One region of the Mesorhizobium sp. LjNodule214 genome, then DNA from elsewhere that is predicted to be linked to it. Evidence: riboswitches for the same ligand, from Rfam matches in the RefSeq annotation. Region 1 holds a riboswitch; each other region holds the start of a gene.
The links. Region 1 has a riboswitch for cobalamin ahead of ACSQ3Z_RS16050 (CbtB domain-containing protein). Riboswitches for the same ligand answer to the same signal wherever they lie in the genome.
Positions count from the first base shown of each region.

Region 1 (7,025 bases):
GCCACGGTCTCCTCGACTTTCGCCAGCGAACAGACATGGATCATGGCGCGATCTCCTTCGGCCCATCGTCGCGCCGTGCGGCCCAGTCGGCAAGCGCCGATTCGAGCCGCTGCCATTCCTCGTCGGAACCCGGCAGCCCGGCGCGCAGCACCTGTGGCCGGTCGGCAAAATGCCGAAGCAGCACGCCGCGCTCGCCAAGCGCCGAAAACAACTCGGCCGAATCGGACAGACGAAGATATCGGAACAGCGTCGTTCCGCCGACGACAGGCACATCGAAGCGGCCGAACAGCGCGTCGAGCCGCGCCGCATCCTGCGCCAGGCGCTGCCGCATGGTGGTCTGCCAATCCGTGTCGGCCAGCGCACGGATGCCGTAGTCCAGCGCCGGACCGGCGACCGCCCAGGGGCCCAATTGCGCCTCTAGCGTCTGGACGGTCAGCGTGTCGGCCAAGGCAAAGCCGAGCCTCACGCCGGCAAGGCCAAAGAACTTGCCGAAGGAGCGCAGCACCACGATGCCGCCCTGCCCGACATCGTCGGCCAGGCTTTCGGCGCGTGGGCCGACATCCATGAAGGCCTCGTCTACGACCAGCAGCCCGCTTTTGGCGCGCAATCTTCCGGCAAGCTCCAGCAGCCGGTCGCGCTCGACGACACGCCCGTCGGGATTGTTGGGATTGACGACGATGGCGAGGTCAGCCCCGGCAAGCGCTGCCAAATCGTCGACTTCGGCCGCCGCATGGCCGGCGATCGCCGCAGCCCGCTTGTGCTCGGCATAGGTCGGCCCGAACACCAGAGCCTTGCCGGGGCTCACCAGCGAGGCGACGCGCGGCAACAGGATCTGCGTGCCGGGTGCCGCCGCCACATACGCCGCCGACGGCGCGCCATAGGCGCGCGCCGCGACCTCGGCCAGTTCACGGGCTCGCGCGGTTTCAGGCAACCGTGACAGGGTGGTAGCGGGCAATTCGAAAAGCGGATAGGAGTGCGGATTGATACCAGTCGAGAGGTCGACGAAAGGCTGTGGCGCGTGAGGGAAGAGCGCGCTCGCCCGGCCAAGGCTTCCGCCATGATCCACCGCAGCCATCGCTCCATCAAGAAGCTTCATGTCGATCCTGATTGCCTTCCTGTCGCTAGCCATTGAACGCACCCTGGGTTACCCGGACGGGCTGTTCCGCGCCATCGGCCATCCCGTCACCTGGTTCGGCAGGCTGATATCCTTTCTCGACCGCAGGCTCAACCACGCCACTGATTCCGACGCGCTGCGTCGCCGCCGGGGCGTCAAGGCATTGCTGGTCATCGTTCTGGTGCCGGCGGCCGTCGCTTTCGCCGTGCAAATCCTGCTCTGGCAGATCTTTCCCGCCGGCCTGCTCATCACGGCAATTCTGGCATCGTCGCTTCTGTCGCAGAAGAGCCTCGCCGAGCATGTCGAGGCAGTGGCCGATGCGCTCGATACAGGCGGGCTGACGCTCGGCCGCATCGCCGTCTCGCGCATCGTCGGCCGCGATCCGGAAAAGCTCGACAAGCCGGGCATTGCCCGTGCCGCGATCGAGAGCCTGGCCGAGAATTTTTCCGACGGCATCGTCGCACCCGCCTTCTGGACCGGTGTCTGCGGGCTGGCCGGCGGCGTCGCCTACAAGGCTGCCAACACCGCCGATTCGATGATCGGCCACCGCACCCCGCGCCACGAGGGCTTCGGTCGGGCGGCCGCTCGTTTCGACGATTTCATCAACCTCCCGGCCTCCAGGCTGACGGCGCTGCTGATCGTGCTTGCCGCCTTCATCGTCAAAGGCGCCGATCCGAGCAGTGCCTGGCAGGCCGTGCGGCGCGACGCGAGAAAGCACCGCTCGCCCAATGCCGGCTGGCCGGAAGCAGCAATGGCCGGCGCGCTCGGTCTGGCGCTGGCCGGGCCGCGCAGCTACGGCGGCGTCGTCGTCGAGGATGCATTCATGGGCGAAGGCGGCCGGCGCGAAGCCGACAGCACCGATATCAGGCGGGCGCTGACGCTCTACCGGATCGCCGACTATCTGCTGATCGGGCTGTCCGGCATCCTGTCGGCGCTCGTCATTTACCTGACATTCTGAGATATCAGAACTCGATCCCTTGCTGCGCCTTCACGCCGGCAGCGAAATGGTGCTTGGTCAGGCCCATCTCGGTGACGAGGTCGGCAGCCTCAACCAGCGCCGGCTTGGCGTTGCGTCCGGTGACGACGACGTGCAGGCCCTCACGCCGGCCTTTCAGCGCCGCGACCACACCGTCGAGATCGAGATAGTCGTAGCGCAGCGCGATGTTGAGTTCGTCGAGCACCACAAGGCTGATCGACGGATCGGCCATCAGCTCGAGCGCCCTTGCCCAGGCGGCCTCGGCGGCGGCGATATCGCGCTTCAGGTCCTGCGTTTCCCAGGTGAAACCCTCGCCCATCGCATGCCAGACGACGCGGTCGCCGAACGCCGCAAAGGCCTCCTTTTCACCGGTATGCCATTTGCCTTTGATGAACTGGACGACGCCGACGCGCTTGCCGTAGCCGAGCACCCGCAGCGCCAGCCCGAACGCGGCGGTGGTCTTGCCCTTGCCCGGACCGGTGTTGACGATCAGCAGCCCCTTCTCGATCGTCTTGCCCGCCACCTCGGCGTCCTGCACCGCCTTGCGCTTGGCCATCTTGGCGCGATGGCGTTCCTCGTCCTTGGGATCGATATCGGTCATCTCATTTCACCTTCAGCGGCAGCCCCGCCACCATCAGCAGCACCGTGTCGGCAACTGCGGCGACCTGCTGGTTGAGGCGGCCTGCGGCGTCGCGGAACCGGCGGGCAAGCGCATTGTCCGGCACGATACCCTGGCCAACTTCGTTGGACACCACGAACCACGGTCCGCGCGGCCGCGACAGCGCGTCCGCTAGTTGCCGGCATTCGGCGTCAAGATCGTGTTCAGCCAGCATATGGTTGGTCAGCCACAGTGTCAGGCAGTCGATCAGCACCGGCCGGCCATCGGGCAGAGCTGCGAGCGCGCCGGCCAGGTCGAGCGGCGCATCGATGGTCGTCCAGCCTTCGCCACGCCGCGAGCGGTGCAGCGCGATGCGTTCGCGCATCTCCTGGTCATAGGCTTCAGCAGTGGCGATATAGGTCCAGGGCGCCGGCCCTGCCGTCACCAAGGATTCGGCATGCGCGCTCTTGCCGGAGCGCGCACCGCCGATGATGAAGGTCAATCCTTTGCGATCAGGCAAAGCTGTCGCGCAGGCTGGTCGCCGTACCGGTGAAGCGTCCGCGCACCACGCCGACGACGGCGCCGAGCACCAGCCAGAACACCAGATTGGTCACCGTCACCGCCACCACGAACTGGTGATGCAGACCTTCGGGGATCGGCGTCTCGAAGCTGTCCGGCTGCGGCGCGCCGACAATATGCGGCGCCACGATCAGGACCACGGCCAGGATCGCCAGCGGCAGCGACTTGCGGAAGGCGATCAGGCCGAGACCGGCCGCCGTCGCCGCCACCGTTGCCCACCACCAGATCTGGCGTTCGGTGAGGTCGGCCGCCGGCATCGCCGGCAATTCCGGCGGCAGGCCAAGGCCCGGCGCCAGCGTGAACGCGGCAAAACCGGCCAGCCCCCAGAACACGCCCTGGCGCCAATTGCCGATGCCGCCGGCAAACTCCGAAACCGCGACCAGGACCAGCGCGAAGCCGATGCCGGTGACGATGTTGGCCAGCACGCTGAAGGCGAAGCGCTCGAAGCCATCGGCCGGCGCCCAGCTTTCGTCCTCCGCCGGAGCGGCCGCCTCAACCGGCGCCGGTGCGGCGCTACTCATGGCATTGGTATCCGTAGCGTTGCCGGTTGGGGCTGCCGGCGCTGCGGCATGCTCATGCTGGTGGCCGCCTCCGGCCTGTTCGTAGACCTCGGCCTTCAGGATGAGCGGCACGGTGGCAAAGGCCTGCATGCAGGCGAGAACGACGCCGGCCACGAGCCCTGCGATCGCCGCGATGAACACGACGTTGCGAAACAGATTCATGATGTCAGGTCCTCGTCAGTGGCAGGGAAACGCCATCGAATGGCGATAGTCGTGCGCGGCATTGTGGACCGCATCGATGTGCGAGAAGCCGACAACGCCGATGACGAAAATGCCCAGAAACGCGCTAAGCACGAGCTGCATGAGGCGCGACTGCGAGGAGACGGAAGCGCCGAGAGAGACCGAAGCGGTATTCATATCTTGTCCTTTCGCCCTCCACCCGAGGGCACAGAAGTCAGTTCCCTGTCGCCGGCAGGTCTCCTGGCTCGCGGATCAGCACCCTTCCCCACCTTCCCGAAGAAAAATCTTCAGTGGCTTATGGGGAGGACTACCGCACACAGTTGCGGGGGCAGCCACGGCATCGGGCAACAATTCAGCCCTCACCGCATTCCCTCTTGGTCCCTAATGGAACCGACGACAGGGCGCGACTATAGGCAGAATCACTGCCTCCGGCAAACCAAATTCCGCCCGTTACCAGCGCGAATGCGCCACCTAAAGCGCATCGCGCCGAAACGGATTCAGCCGACGCGCTTTAGGTCTTTGTTTTATGCATGTCGTTTTCCCAAAACCGCTGCGCACTTCTGGGCGACATGCAGTAGGTCAGCGATCCGACATGGCGATCCGCTCGGCCACCAGGTGCTGCAGCCGCCACAGACGGGAATCATGAATGCCGCGCTGCTCCAGGTTCTTGACCGTGTTGTAGAGATAGTCGGCGCCGGATCCCCAGTGCCCGCACGACGTCGCCAGCCTTTCGACCACCTCGTCTTCGTCGAGCGGCCCGGCATAGGTGGTGCCCTTGCGATTGATGACGAAGGCCAGCACCCGCAGTGGGCCGCTGTCGCTCGCCACCCTGAGCACGCGCGGATGGTAGCTGGTCGGCTTCAGCGTCACTTCGCGCCGCAAAAGCTTGTCGAGCTGCTGGCGCCGATCGTCATTGCCCAGCCGAAAGGCGACGCCCTTGCATTGCCCGCCGCGATCCAGCGCCATCATCAGGCCGGGCTGATCCTTGGTGCCGCGCCAGCGTGTCATCTTCATGCAGAAGGAGCGGTGCCAGCCGCGCGCCACCGCGACCCGCTCCTCGACATGGTCGATTTCGGGTTTCCAGATCAGCGAACCGTAGCCGAACAACCAGAGCGGCTCGGTGGCAGGCAGTTCCGCCTCCAGCGCGTCCACCATCGCCTCATAGTCGCTGTCGTCCAGATGCGCGGCGTCCGGGTCCGGTCCGCTATCCTCGACCGCGCGAAAACAGCGGGCGACCAGCTCTTGCGTGAGCGACATCGTTCTTGCCGGCATGACCTGCGACCTCGGGCGACCGGCAGGAATGCCGGAGGGGGATGAACCGACCTTAAAGTTCGCCATTGCGCGCCACAATGGCGGCGGCGCGCGCCAATTGACAAAGGCCCCGGCCGGGTGTCGGCTGCGCCATCCAGGGAGCCGGCCATGCAGCCCGATCAGACCGAACGCGACCTCTACAATGGCTTGACGCGGCTCGAGCCGACGCTGCCGTCCTCCGCCTATTGGGACGTCGAGGCCTACCAGCGCGATCTCGACGCCATCTGGTACAAAAGCTGGCTGCTGGTCTGCCGCGAGGCCGACCTTGCCCAGCCGCTGGCGTTCCGAACCTTCCGTGTCGGCACCCAGGAGATCGTCGTGCTGCGCGACGAGACCGGCGAATTGCGTGCCTTCCACAACACCTGCCGTCACCGTGGTTCGCAGCTTTGCCAGGAGAGCGAGGGGCGGCTCAAAGCGCGGCTGATCACTTGCCCCTACCACGCCTGGTCCTATTCGCTGCGCGGCGATCTCGTGCGCGTGCCGTCGAAATCGCTGCCCGAAGGTTTCGACAGGGCCGATCACCCGCTCTACCGCGTGGCGCTGTCGATATGGCGCGGCTTTGTCTTCATCAATCTGGCCGAAGATGCAGACGGCTCGGCAGAAGCCTCCTTCGATCCAGCATCCGGCAACCTCGCCAACTGGCCGCTGGAGGCGTTGGTCAGCGGCCATGTGCTGCGCAAGGTGATGAACTGCAACTGGAAGATCTTTTGGGAAAACTTCAACGAGTGCCTGCACTGCCCCGGCGTCCACAAGGACCTGTCGCGGCTGGTACCGATCTATGGACGCGGCCTGATGGGCAGGCACGACGACCCCGAATGGGCCCGTCACGCCGACAATGACGCGCCGGAATTTTCCGGCGGCCTGCGCGCCGGAGCCGAGACATGGTCACGCGACGGCCAAGCCCATGGTCCGGTCTTTGCCGGCCTGACTCCGGCCGAGCGCGCCGCCGGCCAGACCTACGCCACCAACCTGCCGTCGATGTTCATCGTCGGCCATGTCGACTATGTCCGCACGGTGCGGCTGGCGCCGCTCGGCCCGGAGCAGACCGAGCTCACCGCCGAATGGCTGTTTCCAGCCGAAGCGCTGGCGGCGCCCCAGGCCGACATCGACAACATCGTTGCTTTCGGCCGACAGGTGCTGGAGGAAGACGCAGCGATCTGCGAGGTCAACCAGAAAGGCCTGCGCTCGCTGCGCCACGCGGCCGGCGTGCTGATGCCCGAGGAGTATGACCTGCATCGTTTTCACGAGTGGGTGCGCGAACGGCATGCGGCGCGTGTGACGCAATCAAAGTGACTTGGGCAAATAGCGCCAGGTAACAAAACCGCAGGCGGCAGCCAGCAGGCCGAGCGTGGCGAAAACCGAGCCCAGGCCGAAAAACGCCAGCACCACCGAATAGACCAGCGGCGGCGTCAGCTCGGAGAAGTCGAGATAGGTGCGATAGACCGCCGCCATCTGCGCCCTCTCATAGAACCTGACCGAGCGCATGAAGGCGGTCGAGCCGATTGCGTCGAGCGCGATGGTGAAGAAGGCGCCGCACAGCAGGAAGGCACCGGTGAGCAACGGCGCGGTTTCGCCGACCGCACCCGCCGCCAGAAGCATCGCCGACATGGCGAAATAGGCGAAGGTCATTGTCCGCCGGCCGCCATAGCGCTTTCCGGCCTTGCCCCAGAAGATCGCCGTGAACAGAAGCGCATTGCCGGCCGACAC
Region 1 covers NZ_CAXUPE020000002.1:434,108-441,132, forward strand. The annotation lists gene ACSQ3Z_RS16020 (tyrosine phosphatase family protein) at 1-44, opposite strand, end outside; gene cobD (threonine-phosphate decarboxylase CobD) at 41-1,096, opposite strand; gene cbiB (adenosylcobinamide-phosphate synthase CbiB) at 1,095-2,072, shown strand; gene cobO (cob(I)yrinic acid a,c-diamide adenosyltransferase) at 2,077-2,691, opposite strand; gene cobU (bifunctional adenosylcobinamide kinase/adenosylcobinamide-phosphate guanylyltransferase) at 2,693-3,208, opposite strand; gene ACSQ3Z_RS16045 (CbtA family protein) at 3,201-3,989, opposite strand; gene ACSQ3Z_RS16050 (CbtB domain-containing protein) at 4,005-4,184, opposite strand; cobalamin riboswitch at 4,221-4,417, opposite strand; gene ACSQ3Z_RS16055 (gamma-glutamylcyclotransferase) at 4,587-5,279, opposite strand; gene ACSQ3Z_RS16060 (aromatic ring-hydroxylating oxygenase subunit alpha) at 5,427-6,611, shown strand; gene ACSQ3Z_RS16065 (MFS transporter) at 6,603-7,025, opposite strand, start outside.

Region 2 (7,025 bases), on a different contig from region 1:
CGTGTTTCAAGCTTGGGATGTGGACCCGAGCGACGCGTGGCCGGATGGCCGATATCGAGAAGGAGACCAAGCGCTATCCCCTCCGATCTGACGGATGAGGAATGGTCGCGGATACAACCGTTCCTGCCGGGCGCGGCCAAGACCGGGCGGCGCGTGGTGACGGACCTGCGAGAGGTCTTGAACGCGATCCGCTACATGGCCCGATCGGATGGCGGCTGGCGCATGCTGTCAACGGATTTCCCGCCCCTATCGGTCGCGGTCGAGACGACCTTACGGACACGCCCACGGACTGCGCCAGCTGGCTGGAACGTTCCCCGGCCTGACGGCGAAGCAGCAGGCGACGATCAAGGCGCTGAACGCAGAATACGCCAAACTCGAAGCCGAGTACGAGCATGCCAACGAACTGGCGGCCGATGTTGACGAACTGCTACCCGGCGGCGGCTACGGCCGCAGTTATTGTCGGATCTTCGACGAAGTCGGACATGAGACACAGCGCTATCAGAATGATCGCGTTGTTCTGCAATGATTTTCTCATTTGGCACGACATATGCGGGGGCTATCCCGCATGAGCGCTCCGTCAATCTCGATTGATGCGAGCAGGATTCAATCAAGGCGCAGTGCGTCGCTTCTGAAGATCAAGGAGAGAAAAGTATGGCGAGAGCGCGAATTGGCGTGGCGCGGGCAATGACAGCGGCTGTCGTCCTCATCGTTGCGGGACAGGCCAGCGCGGCAGATGTTCATCAAGCCGCGAGCGTCCCGCAGGCTGAAGCCCGGGTCGCGGAAGCGCCAAGCCCCTGGCAGATCCGCCTGAGGGCGTTGGGGGTGATTACCGAGGATTCGGGCTACGTCAATGCGGTACCCGGCTCTGGTCTTTCCTATTCGAACACCGTGACGCCGGAACTCGATATTTCGTACTTCTTCACGGACAACATCGCCGCCGAACTCATACTCGGCACCACCTATGCCAACATCGATGGCCAAGGTGCGATCGGCGGGCTTGGCAAGGTCGGCAAGGTTTGGCTGCTGCCGCCAACGGTGACATTGCAGTATCATTTTACCGATTTCGACGCCTTTAAACCCTATCTCGGCGCCGGCGTGAACTATACGATCTTCTATCATCAGCAAGCCGGCAGCGCCGATGATCTCAAGGTCAAGAACACATTCGGCGCCGCGCTGCAGGTCGGATTCGACTACATGGTGGACGAGCACTGGGGCGTCAACTTCGACGTGAAGAAGCTTTTCCTCAAGCCCGACTTCGACGTCACTGTCGCCGGCGCCAAGCTCACAGGCAAGGCCAAGCTCGATCCCTGGTTGATAGGCGCAGGTCTCACCTACCGCTTCTGAGGACGAAGCACACTGGGGGGCACTTTTCGAAGTCCGCGCGCGGATCATCCGTGCCGAGAAGTGGACCCGCGATGGTCTTGAAGGAGTTGTTGGCATGCGCGCAGAAAACGATCATTGCGACGTGATCGGTGTGCCGGCCGCTCCCACGCAACTTGATGATCTGTCTTCTGCGATTCTGCAGCAGGAAGGGATGGCGCGAGTGTCGCTGCCAGGCGATTTTGTGACCTGGGCGGCAGGCCGTCACCAGACGCTCAGGCGTATGCTTTCCGACCAGCGTTTCAACAAGGACTGGCGACAGTGGCGGGCGCTGCAGGACGGCGAGATTCCCGAGGATCATCCGCTGATCGGGATATGCAAAGTGGACAACATGACCACGGCGCACGGCGCCGATCACCGGCGCTTGCGCGGCCTGCTGTCCAGCAGCTTCGCGCCCAGTCGTATCGCCTTGCTGGCGCCACGGGTCGAACAATGCGTCGATCGACTCCTGGCCGAGATGGCGCAGCGCGGCGGCAGTGCAGATCTGATGTGCGAGTTCGCCGCTCCGCTGCCCACCAACGTGATCGCCGAACTGTTCGGTTTGCCGGACGAACAGCGCGAAGAGATCGTCGCGCTCACCTACAGCCTGGCCAACACCTCCGCCACAGCCGATGAGGTGCGACAGACGCGGCAGCGCATCCCGGAGTTCTTCCGTCGCCTGATCGCGCTCAAGCGGGGCCAGCTCGGCGATGATCTGGCTTCGGCCCTGATCGTCGCGCGTGACAATGGCGAGCTCGTTTCCGACACCGAGCTGATCGACATGCTGTTCATGGTGCTCTCTGCGGGCTTCGTGACCACCGCCGGCGTCATCGGCAATGGCGTACTGGCATTGCTGACGCATCCGCAGCAACTTCACCTGGTGCGCAGCGGCCAAGTTCCGTGGTCACAGGCGATCGAGGAGATCCTGCGCTGGGGCAGCTCAGCGGCCAATCTGCCGTTCCGCTATGCCACCCAGGACGTGGAGATCGACGGATGCATGGTCCGCCGCGGCGACGCCGTCCTGATGGCGTTCTATGCGGCGAACCGGGACGAAAAGGCCTTCGGTCCCGGCGCCGACAGATTCGATGTCACCCGGCGGCACAACGCGCACGTATCGTTCGGCGAGGGGCCGCATTCCTGCCTGGGCGCTCCGCTGGCGCGCCTGGAATTGTGCTGCGCCTTCCCCGCGCTGTTCGGGCGGCTGGAGGATCTGGCGCTGGCCATCGCCCCGGAGAACGTCGTCTACATGCCGTCTTACGTCATTCGCTGCCCGCAGCGCCTGCCGGTCACCTTCCGCCCTTCCGTCGCTTAGCGAGTGCGGCATGCACCCCAGATTTGGTGATTCTCGGTTCGCCGGGAGGCTGGTCTCGCACGAGGGGGGCGAGCATGCCCGGTTACGCACGATCGTGGCGCCGGCCTTCAGCGACCGCAGGGTGAAGCTGCTCGCGCAGCAGGTCGAGGCGATCGCCGCGCAGTTGTTCGGGACGCTGGCGGCCCGGCCCCAGCCCGCCCACCTGCGGCGCCACCTCTTCTTTCCGCTTGCGGCCATGGTCATCAGCGCGCTGGAATGCGCAAACACGCTGAGCGAAGCCGAGCGGGGAACAAATACCGGGATTCCCGGCGGACCGTGACGGCCTCGCCCCACTTTACGCTTTTGAGCCCGGCGACCTCGATCTGATCCGGCGTCGCCGATGGGGACAAGGACCTCTCCGAGCCTGCACTGATGAGAGGCGGCATCGTATGCGGCTTTGGGCGAAAGAGACCGATCAGCGCAAGGGCACTATTCGCATCATCACATAAACATCTCGTTATATGTATTGACAAGGAGCGAAGCGGCTGTAACTGTGCGCATGTCGTGGTTCTCCGCGCGGCACTGCCGTAGCGGAGCTAAGAGGGAAGCCGGTGCGATGCCGGCGCTGCCCCCGCAACTGTTAGCGGCGAGCCAAGCCCATTGGTGTCACTGAGGCGAACGGCCTCGGGAAGACGGGCAGAGGCTTTGACCCGCGAGCCAGGAGACCTGCCACGACGAACAACGTCCACGGGCGGGGTGTCTCGGTGGCCGCGGTAGCCTGGCTTCGTGCCGCCTACTCGTGCGTTCCTTGTCCCCACGCCCCAACCATCGGGGTATGGCATGACTGTCTCTCAACAAATTCCAGTGGCAACGCTCGGCGTGCCGCGTATCGGTCGACGGCGGGAACTCAAATTCGCGCTTGAAAGCTACTGGTCCGGAAAATCTCCCGCTGCCGACCTGCTCGCGACGGCGAAGGCGCTACGCGCCGCCAGCTGGAGGGAGCAGCACGATCGCGGCGTGTCGAAAATCCCGTCCAACGATTTCTCGCTTTATGACCATGTGCTCGACACCATCGCCATGGTCGGCGCCGTGCCGGCACGATACACCTGGACTGACGGCGAGGTCCCACTCGATACCTATTTCGCCATGGCGCGCGGCAACCAAGGTCAGGCCGCTGATTGTGGACATGCAGGTGACGAGCATGCGGCCAACGGGCATGGCCTTGCCGCGATGGAAATGACCAAATGGTTCGACACCAACTATCACTACATTGTGCCGGAACTTACGGACGATCAGAGCTTTGCCCTCTCGTCGGCGAAACCGGTCGATCATTTCCTCGAGGCCAAGGCGCTCGGCATCCACACGCGCCCGGTCCTGCTTGGACCGGTTACCTTTCTCAAGTTGGCGAAGTCACCTGAGGAAGGTTTCAACCCTATCGCGCTCCTGCCACGGCTGCTGCCCGTCTACGAGGAGCTCCTGCGGAGGCTGAAGCTCGCGGGAGCCGATTGGGTGCAGATCGATGAGCCGGCGCTCGTGGTCGATCTGGTTCCCAACGAACGGGATGCGCTCCAATTCGCCTACTGCCGGCTGTCAAAAGCAGCACCGGAGTTGAAGATCATGGTCGCTACCTATTTCGGATCGCTGGGAGACAATCTCGAGACCGCAATTTCTCTGCCCGTGGCGGGACTGCACGTCGATCTCGCGCGCGCTCCAGAGCAGTTGGAGCCCGTCGGCCGGCTCGCGCACAAGGACCTTGTGCTCTCGCTCGGACTGATCGACGGCCGCAACGTCTGGCGCGCGAACCTCCCTGCCATACTTGACCGCATCAAGCCGATCGTCGCCGGCTGGCCGTCGGACCGCGTGGAGATCGCCCCGTCCTGCTCGATGCTGCATGTGCCGATCGACCTGGACACGGAGACGGCACTCGATGCGGATGTGAAGTCGTGGCTCGCCTTCGCGGCGCAAAAGACCGGCGAGCTGGTCGTGCTCGCCCGTGCCCTGGCCGAAGGCCGGGACGCGGTCGCCGCCGAACTGGAGGCGTCGGCTGAGGCTGCCGCCGTTCGCGCGACATCCGCGAAGGTGCATGATCCGCTCGTCGAAGTCCGGGTCGCCAGCATCAAGGTCGGCATGACGCGCCGGAAGAGCGCATTCGCCGTGCGCTCCAAGCTTCAGGCCGACACGTTTGGCTTGCCTTCCTTTCCCACCACGACGATCGGCTCCTTCCCGCAAACAGCCGAGGTTCGCAAGGCGCGGGCAGCCCATGCCAAAGGCGAACTGAGTTACGTCGACTATGAGGCGTTCCTGAAGAAAGAGATAGAAGCCGCCGTTCGCTGGCAAGAAGAGATCGGACTCGACGTGCTGGTCCACGGCGAATTCGAGCGCAACGATATGGTGCAGTATTTCGCTGAGCAGCTCCGCGGCTTCGCCTTCACGCAACACGGCTGGGTGCAGAGCTATGGCTCGCGCTTTGTGCGCCCGCCGATCATCATTGGCGATGTGTCGCGACAACAGCCGATGACGGTACACTGGTGGCGATATGCTCAGTCGCTGACGCCGAAGCCGGTGAAGGGCATGCTTACCGGCCCGGTGACGATCCTCAACTGGTCCTTCGTCCGAGACGACCTTCCGCGCTCAGCCGTCTGCCGCCAGGTCGCGCTCGCCATTCGCGATGAAGTGAGCGACCTCGAAAAGGCCGGCGCCAGGATGATCCAGATCGACGAAGCCGCACTGCGCGAGGGCTTGCCGCTGCGCGAGGCCGACTGGCAGGCCTATCTCGACTGGGCCGTCGAATGCTTCCGGCTGGCTTCAACGGCGGTCGGCGATGCGACCCAGATCCACACCCATATGTGCTACTCCGAGTTCGGCGATATCGTGGACGCGATTGCCGCAATGGATGCCGATGTGATCTCCATTGAAACCTCGCGCTCGCAGATGGAACTGCTCGATACGCTCCGAAGCTTCAAGTATCCGAACGGGATCGGTCCTGGTGTCTATGACATTCACTCGCCGCGGGTCCCGGAAGTGGGGGAGATTTCCAACCTCATCATGCTTGCGCGCGAGCGATTGCTGGATGGCCAACTGTGGGTGAATCCCGACTGCGGTCTCAAGACGCGCAGATGGGAGGAGGTCCGCCCTGCCCTGATGAACATGGTGGCTGCAGCACGCGCAATTCGGGAAAAAGCGCAGACCGCGTAGGGCTCGGTGCCCCTCGCCGGCGGTGAGCGGCAACGCCACACACCGGGCGATCTTGGGGTGAGTCCATCCGGCGCACCCAAGGCAATCGAGCTGCCCGCGAAAGCGCCTCGGCAACCTTGGCCTGGCCGAGGCCCTTGTCATGGCGCGTCGAAGTCAGCTGTTCCAGAGGCCGCCGTTGGCGGGTGATCGAAGGAGGCTTGGGCCCCAAATGAGCCGGCCAGAAACTAGACGGCTCACCGCCAGCCAGTTTCGGATTATTCCGTATTGGGATCATCCAGTGTCACTATCGTCTCCCCGACCTTGGTCGCCGAACCCCCCGGTCCCGACCATCGGGAGAAGCATCAGCGATCACGCGGCGCCGGTCCGCGGAGCGTGTTCCGGGATATCGGATGCAGGGCCAAGCTGGGGGAAGGTTGATACGGTACTTCCGGAGACTGTTGAAGCGGCATCGACGCTCCGCCATCTGCACCGGGCCAATTGCCGCTCGATGGCTCTGTCTGCCTCTGGCTTCAATCACGATCACCGCGACGGCGAAGCCGAGCGGCCGCAGCTGGCAGGCGGACCCCTTGTGTTTTGATGGTCAAGATCCGGCGCCGGACCAGGAAAGCCGTCGCGGAAATTGCGGGGTTGGCTCGCTCCTGGCCGATGCCGGCAGGGGTGTTCGGACCGCGTTCAATAGCGATGTGCAGACGGCCGAAATTCACGAGCGGCGTCCCAAATCTCAATCACTGCGCAGAATGCGTGCTTCGAGTGCGGCTGCGACGAAAGCTCGTCGAGCGGTTGGTGGATGGGTCTTACCGCGTAAAACCTGCAGACAGGCGTCCATCGCTATTCTGCGTTTATCGGTCTCATGATGCAGATCCCGGAGCAAGATAGCGGCCGCGTCGTTGACGTCGAACACGATACGCTCCGAGCCGCGGCGGCTAAGCTGAACAACGACTGGTCTCTCAAATCTGGTCAACCCGGTCATCCCCCTCCCCCACAGCCACTATGCGGCAAACAGCCCGGATCGCATTTTTTTATTCAGCCGAACGCGACCGCTGCATCTGCGCCACTGAGCCTGGCCATTGGCGAGCAAGCGATCGCCATGAGCTGCGTCTGGCCATGGTCAGCTTGCTTGCGATCTGCGGATTTGCAGTCGGTGGTGAGGAACTGCTTCTCATTCGCGTGGTCTAGCTGT
Region 2 covers NZ_CAXUPE020000006.1:94,186-101,210, forward strand. The annotation lists partial or broken gene ACSQ3Z_RS35475 (transposase) at 37-198, shown strand; gene ACSQ3Z_RS35480 (hypothetical protein) at 209-526, shown strand; gene ACSQ3Z_RS35485 (OmpW/AlkL family protein) at 685-1,344, shown strand; gene ACSQ3Z_RS35490 (cytochrome P450 family protein) at 1,439-2,671, shown strand; partial or broken gene ACSQ3Z_RS35495 (cytochrome P450) at 2,638-2,924, shown strand; cobalamin riboswitch at 3,199-3,398, shown strand; gene metE (5-methyltetrahydropteroyltriglutamate--homocysteine S-methyltransferase) at 3,515-5,845, shown strand; gene ACSQ3Z_RS35505 (DUF982 domain-containing protein) at 6,567-6,815, opposite strand.
Region 2: another riboswitch for cobalamin. It lies ahead of metE (5-methyltetrahydropteroyltriglutamate--homocysteine S-methyltransferase); the one in region 1 lies ahead of ACSQ3Z_RS16050 (CbtB domain-containing protein).

Region 3 (7,025 bases), on a different contig from region 1:
TGAAAGGCATTGTCCAACGGCTGCCCTACATCGCTTCGCTCGGCGTTGACGCCATCTGGATCTCGCCCTTCTTCAAGTCGCCGATGAAGGATTTCGGCTACGACGTGTCGGACTATTGCGACGTCGATCCGATGTTCGGCACGCTGGCCGATTTCGACGCCTTGACTGCCGAAGCGCACCGGCTGGGCCTCAAGGTGATGATCGACGAGGTTCTGTCGCACACCGCCGACATCCATCCGTGGTTCAAGGAAAGCCGCTCGAGCCGCACCAATGCGAAGGCCGACTGGTATGTCTGGGCCGATGCAAAACCCGACGGCACGCCGCCCAGCAACTGGCTGTCGATCTTCGGCGGTTCGGCTTGGCAATGGGACACCAGCCGCCAGCAATATTACCTGCACAACTTCCTGGCCGAGCAGCCCGATCTCAACTTCCACAACACGGAGGTCCAGGACGCGCTGCTCGACGTCACCCGCTTCTGGCTGGAGCGCGGCGTCGACGGTTTCCGCCTCGACACCATCAATTTCTATTTCCACAGCCAGGGGCTGGAAAACAACCCGCCGCTGCCGCCTGAAGAGCGCAACGACCAGACGGCGCCGGCAGTCAACCCCTACAATTACCAGGACCATCTATACGACAAGAGCCGCCCCGAAAATCTCGGCTTCCTCGAACGCTTCCGCGCCCTGCTCGACGAGTATCCGGCACAGGCCGCGGTCGGCGAAGTCGGCGATTCGCAGCGCGGGCTGGAAGTGGTGGCGGCCTACACCGCCGGCGGCAAGCGCGTGCATATGTGCTATTCGTTCGACTTCCTGGCGCCGGAGAAGATCAGCGCCGCCAAAGTACGCTTGGTTCTGGAAGCCTTCGGCAAGGTCGCCAGCGATGGCTGGTCGTGCTGGGCCTTCTCCAACCACGACGTGATGCGGCCGGCCTCGCGCTGGGCCGCCGGAGAAGCCGATCCGACCGCCTATCTCAAGGTCATCTCGGCGCTGCTGATGTCGCTGCGCGGCTCGGTCTGCATCTATCAGGGCGAGGAGCTCGGCCTCGGCGAGGCGGAGCTCCAGTTCGAGGACCTGCAGGATCCCTACGGCATCCGCTTCTGGCCTGAGTTCAAGGGCCGCGACGGCTGCCGCACGCCGATGGTATGGGATGCCGCCGCCAGGAACGGCGGCTTCTCGACCGCAAAGCCCTGGCTGCCGGTGCCCGGCAAGCATCTCTCGCAAGCAGTCAACGTGCAGCAGGGCGACGCCAACTCGCTGCTCGAGCACTACCGGCGCTTTCTCGCCTTTCGCCGCCAGCATCCGGCGCTGGCCAAGGGCGACATCACCTTCATCGAAAGCGAGGGCGACACCGTCGCCTTCACCCGCCGCGAGGGCAACGAACAGGTCGTCTGCGTCTTCAACCTGGGCAGCAAACCGGCCGAGGTCGCCCTCGGCGGCCAAGCGCTGCAGCCCTTGCCCGGGCACGGCTTTTCAGGACAGTCTGGCACAGGCTCGGTCCGCCTCGGCGGCTACGGCGCCTGGTTCGGGCGCATCGATTAATTCGCAGGGAAACCACCAGGAGGAAATCATGGCCGATGTCACGCTGAGACAGGTGAAGAAATCATACGGCAATCTGCACATTCTCCACGGCATCGACCTCGACATTAAGTCGGGCGAGTTCATCGTCTTTGTCGGCCCTTCGGGCTGCGGCAAGTCGACCTTGCTGAGATCCATCGCCGGGCTGGAGGAGATCACCTCCGGTGAGCTCAAGATTGCCGGCGAGGTGGTGAACGATGTGCCGCCGTCGAAGCGCGGCATCGCCATGGTGTTCCAGTCCTACGCGCTCTACCCGCACATGACGGTCTACGACAACATGGCGTTCTCGATGAAGATCGGCAAGGAAAGCAAGGCCGAGATCGACAAGAGGGTGCGGCAGGCGGCCGAGATCCTGCAACTGACCAAATATCTCGACCGGCTGCCCAAGGCGATGTCGGGCGGCCAGCGCCAGCGCGTCGCCATCGGCCGCGCCATCGTGCGCAATCCGAAAGTGTTCCTGTTCGACGAACCGCTGTCGAACCTCGACGCGGCACTGCGCGTCGCCACCCGCATCGAGATCGCCAAGCTGAAGGAATCGATGCCGAATACGACGATGATCTACGTCACCCACGACCAGGTCGAGGCGATGACGCTGGCCGACCGCATCGTGGTGCTGAAGGAAGGCCATATCGAGCAGGTCGGCACGCCGATGGAGCTCTACAAGCGGCCGGGCAATCTGTTCGTCGCCCAGTTCATCGGCTCACCGGCCATGAACATCCTGCCGGCGACGATCGACAAGACCGGCAACCCGACCATTGTCAGCCATGTCGGCGGCCGCAAGGCGACGGTGCCGATCGCCACGCCGGCATCGGCGAAAGGCGCTGCGGTCAGCTTCGGCGTCAGACCGGAGGATCTGGTGATTGCTACCGGCGCGGACTATCTGTTCGAGGGAACGGTGGATTATGTCGAGCAGCTCGGTGAGGTTCAGCTCGTCTATGTCGATATCGGCCGCGCCGACCTGCCGCTGGTGACCAAGATGCCGGGCAATGTCGAGGTCAAGCGCGGGACGACGCTGCGGCTGGGCGCGGACGCCGGCGACCTGCATATCTTCGACGCGGACGGCCACTCCTTCTCGCTCCACGCGCCGGAAGTGAAGGCGGCCTGAAGACAGGCCATCTGGCATTGCATAAAAACATAAAAACAAGAGCGGCGGGCCTAGCCCGCCGCTCTTGTTTTGCTAACGACCTCGGCGGTCAGTTGTTGCCGAAGAGGTTGCGGTCGCTGCCCTGAGAGGCGGACTTCTGCACGTCGCCCGACGAGTTCAGCAGCTTGTAGACCGGCGAGCCGGTATTACGCACAGACGAGGTCTGCGTGGTGTCGATGTTGGCGGTCGTCTGCTTGTTGACGGCACTCGCACCAACGCTGTCGTTGCGGGCATAGGCGCTGCCGCCGGCGATCAGAAGCGCGGCGGCAGTAAGGACAATCTTGTTCATTTTGGGTGCTCCTGGATTTTCAGTTCCCGGAGCGGCGGGCTTGACCGCCGCTCTGCGTCTTGGGATCGGCTGTTAGTTGTTGCCGAACAGGTTGCGGTCGCTGCCCTGGTCGACAGGCTTCTCGGTGGCCGGTTCCGACTTCTTGATCGAAGCGGTGTACGAGCTGTCCACTGCAGCAACGGGCTGGTCGGCGCCATTGGAGCCATAGTTGTCGCTGCCTGCGAAGGCGCTGCCGGAAATGGCCAGAAGGGCGGCGGCAGTGAGAACAATCTTTTTCATTTTTAAATACTCCAGTATTTCAGTTTTCCGTCCGTCTAGCGGCGTGTCTTGGGAAGGAATTCGCGTCGTTCGGACAGCCCCGATGTGGGAAAGCCAGGTGGCGGTTTCCAATCACGAAGTTGTTCCGTGTGGACCATGACTCTGCATCTTGAAATTGTACCAGAGCCTACTACCACCGAACCTTTTATCAACTTTATCAATTGGTTATCAAAAAGCCGCCTATGCATCACCAACTGTGTCGGAGTGCCAGCGTTCACACCGTCCTGCACGCACCGTCAACAGAAACGAACCGTTCGGTTCGATTTTAGAATCTGCTAATAGTCACTTTTCGATACTGTTAACCATTTTGACGCCGGCTAAAGCCCGATCGCGAGCGATTCGTGACGGGCACCAAGTGCGGCAGAAGCGGAAATCGGCGTCCCTGGAGTTTGGCTGCGGTAATCACCATCCGTGTCGCGACACATGGATGCGATGTCGTTTTCATACCGCCGGCAATCCGGCCGTCATGGTTAGATCAATTCATCTCAGGTGCTGCCTCGTCGCCGACGAAGCGGAGAATTGGGAAGCCGGTCAAAACCCGGCGCTGCCCCCGCAACGGTGGTGGAGTTCAAGTCGCAACGGGAGACCACTGGGCAATCCGCCTGGGAAGGTGTCGCGACCGTCCGCAAGGACACTCCAGAGCCCGGAAACCAGCCGGAGATTTCTAGACTCGACTGATCGCGGTGGGCGGTCAAGAGGTGGATGGTGCATGTCCGGTCTGCCGCCGGATTGCCGCCGGTCTTTCCTCCATCACCACCAGTTCAGTCCTTAAACGATAAGGACAGGACATGGATGCGCGCAACGACATGCTGAGGCTGCTGCACAGCCGCAAGCAGGGCTACTCGCTGGAACAGCCCTTTTATACCGACGCCGATTTCTTCAAGCTCGACATGGAGCTGATCTGGTATCGCGACTGGCTGTTCATCGGCCATGACTGCGAACTGCCGAAGCCCGGCAGCTTCATCACCGCCCAGATCGGCGACTATCCAGTCGTGCTGGTGCGCGACCAGCAAGGCAAGATCAACGCCTTCCACAATTCCTGCCGCCATCGCGGCAGCCGCGTCTGCAACGCCGAGAAGGGCACTGCGGCAAAGCTGGTCTGCCCCTATCACCAGTGGACCTACGAACTCGACGGCCGGCTGTTGTTCGCCCGGCAGATGGCCGATGGTTTCGACAAGAGCCAGTTCAGCCTGAAGCCGGTCGCTTGCGAAAGCGTCGGCGGCTACATCTTCATCTGCCTGGCAAAAGAGCCGGCCGACTTCGCGCCGATGCGGGCGATGATCGAGCCTTACCTCCTGCCGCACCGGTTGCGCGAGGCAAAGGTCGCCTTCGAATCGACTATCGTCGAGAAGGGCAACTGGAAGCTCGTCTGGGAAAACAACCGTGAGTGCTACCACTGCGCCGGCAATCATCCCGAACTGTGCAAGACTTTTCCGGAAGCACCGACGGTCACCGGCGTGCAAGGCGCCGACAGCGACCCCGAAATGCTGGCGCACTGGGCGAAATGCGAGGCGGCGGGCCTGCCGAGCAAGTTCCGCATCGACCCGGCCGGACAATATCGCGCCACCCGCGCGCCGCTGCTGCGCGATGCCGTCAGCTACACGATGAACGGCAAGCGCGCGGTGACAAAGAACCTGTCCGACACGGTCTCGGCCGATCGGATCGGCACCTTGATGCACTATCACTACCCAACGACATGGAACCACATCCTCATCGACCACGCGGTGACCTTCCGCGTGCTGCCGATCAGCGCCACGGAAACCGCGGTGACGACGAAGTGGCTGGTGCACAAGGATGCGGTCGAGGGCGTCGATTACAACCTCGAAGAACTCACCCATGTCTGGACCGAGACCAACGACCAGGATCGCCGCATCGTCGAGGAAAACGCCTTCGGCATCCTGTCGCCGGCCTACGAGCCCGGCCCCTATTCGGAACTGCATGAGGGCGGCGTCATCCAGTTCGTCGAATGGTACGCGTCCTTCATCGGCCCGCGCCTTGCCGAAGGCGGCCGGCCGGCGCTGCGCAATGTCGCCTGAGGGGTGAGGGGATGAATGCGATGACCGATCTCGGCCTCTACCGCCACCTCGACGAGATGGCGCCCTGGAACGACAGGCTGCAGGTGCTGGAGGTGATCGGCGTCGCCGACGAGGCGCCCGACGTCAAGACCTTCACCTTCCGCTCCGACAACCAGACCTGGTTCCGCTACAAGCCGGGCCAGTTCGTGACGCTGGAACTGCCGACCGCCGACGGTCCGCTGATGCGCACCTACACGCTGTCGTCGTCGCCGTCACGGCCCTTCTCAATTGCGGTGACGGTCAAGGCACAGGCCGGCAGCGTCGGCACGCGCTGGATGTTCGATCATCTGAAGCCCGGCACCCACGTAAAGGCCTACGGGCCGGTGGGCGACTTCTCGCTCCACAGCCATCCTGCGGCAAAGTATCTGCTTATCTCGGCCGGCTCCGGCGTCACGCCGATGATGTCGATGCTGCGCTGGTTGAACGACTGCGCGCCATGGACCGATGTCGGCTTCGTCAACTGCGCGCGCCGGCCGGAAGAAATCATCTTCCGCAAGGAGCTGGAATTGCTGGGCAGCCGAATGCCCGGCCTGTCGCTCGGCTTCATGATCGAGGAGCGCTCCAGCCGTGAAGGTTGGTTCGGCCATATGGGCCGCATCGACGCCATCCGGCTGCCGCTCTTGGCGCCCGATTTCCGCGAGCGCGAAATCTTCTGCTGCGGCCCGGATCCATTCATGCGCGCGGTGCGCGGAATGCTCGAAGCCTCGGGCTTCGACATGGCCAGATACCACCAGGAAAGCTTTGCCGCTCCCGCGGTCGAGGAAATACCCGCGCCGTTTGCCGTACCAGTGGACGGCAGCACCAGAGTGTCTGCCGAGGCCGCGACCCCGATCCGCTTCGCGCTTTCGGATGTCGACGCCGAATGCGTCGCCGGGCAGACCGTGCTGCAGACGGCGCGTGCCTCCGGCGTCAGGATCCCCGCGGCCTGCGAATTCGGCCTGTGCGGAACCTGCAAGGTGAAGAAGGTTTCGGGCGACGTCGAGATGAGCCACAATGGCGGCATCCTCGATCACGAGATCGACGACGGCTTTATCCTTGCCTGCTGCTCGAAGCCTCTGTCGGCGCTCGAAATCGAGGCCTGAAAGGCAGGCGGCTCACACCCCGTAGCGCTCGGTGCGGATGAGGCCGGCCGGGACATCGGCATCGATCAAAGCCTGGGCGGCGGCCGACACGAAGGCGTTCGAGCCGCAGACGAAGGCAAGCCTCGGCGGCTCGGGCAGTCGCGTCAGGGATTGCATCATCATCTGGGCGTCGATCCGCCGCGAATAGTCCTCGGGCCGCCGTGCGGCCTCGCGCGTCAGTGTCAGCACCAGCTCGAAGCCGTCGCGGCGGTCGTCGAGGCCGATCAGCTCATCGCGAAAAATCACCTCGTCCCAGATCCGCGCCGAAAACACCAGCGCGACCGGCACGGAGGATTTCCGCGCCGTCCGGTGGCGCACCATCGCCATCAGCGGCACCACGCCGGAGCCACCTCCGACCAGGATGATCGGCCCGCCATCGCTGTCGGACCAGATGAAATGGCCGCCGAGCGGACCGCGCAATTCGATCTCATCACCGACAGCCGCGACCTCGTGGAAGAAGGGCGAGACCTCGCCGTCCTCAAGCCTTTCGATCGCCAACTCGATCGT
Region 3 covers NZ_CAXUPE020000001.1:1,186,901-1,193,925, forward strand. The annotation lists gene bglA (beta-galactosidase BglA) at 1-1,535, shown strand, start outside; gene ACSQ3Z_RS05810 (ABC transporter ATP-binding protein) at 1,564-2,676, shown strand; gene ACSQ3Z_RS05815 (DUF680 domain-containing protein) at 2,765-3,004, opposite strand; gene ACSQ3Z_RS05820 (DUF680 domain-containing protein) at 3,077-3,283, opposite strand; cobalamin riboswitch at 3,793-3,995, shown strand; gene ACSQ3Z_RS05825 (aromatic ring-hydroxylating oxygenase subunit alpha) at 4,111-5,358, shown strand; gene ACSQ3Z_RS05830 (2Fe-2S iron-sulfur cluster-binding protein) at 5,379-6,479, shown strand; gene ACSQ3Z_RS05835 (ferredoxin reductase) at 6,492-7,025, opposite strand, start outside.
Region 3: another riboswitch for cobalamin. It lies ahead of ACSQ3Z_RS05825 (aromatic ring-hydroxylating oxygenase subunit alpha); the one in region 1 lies ahead of ACSQ3Z_RS16050 (CbtB domain-containing protein).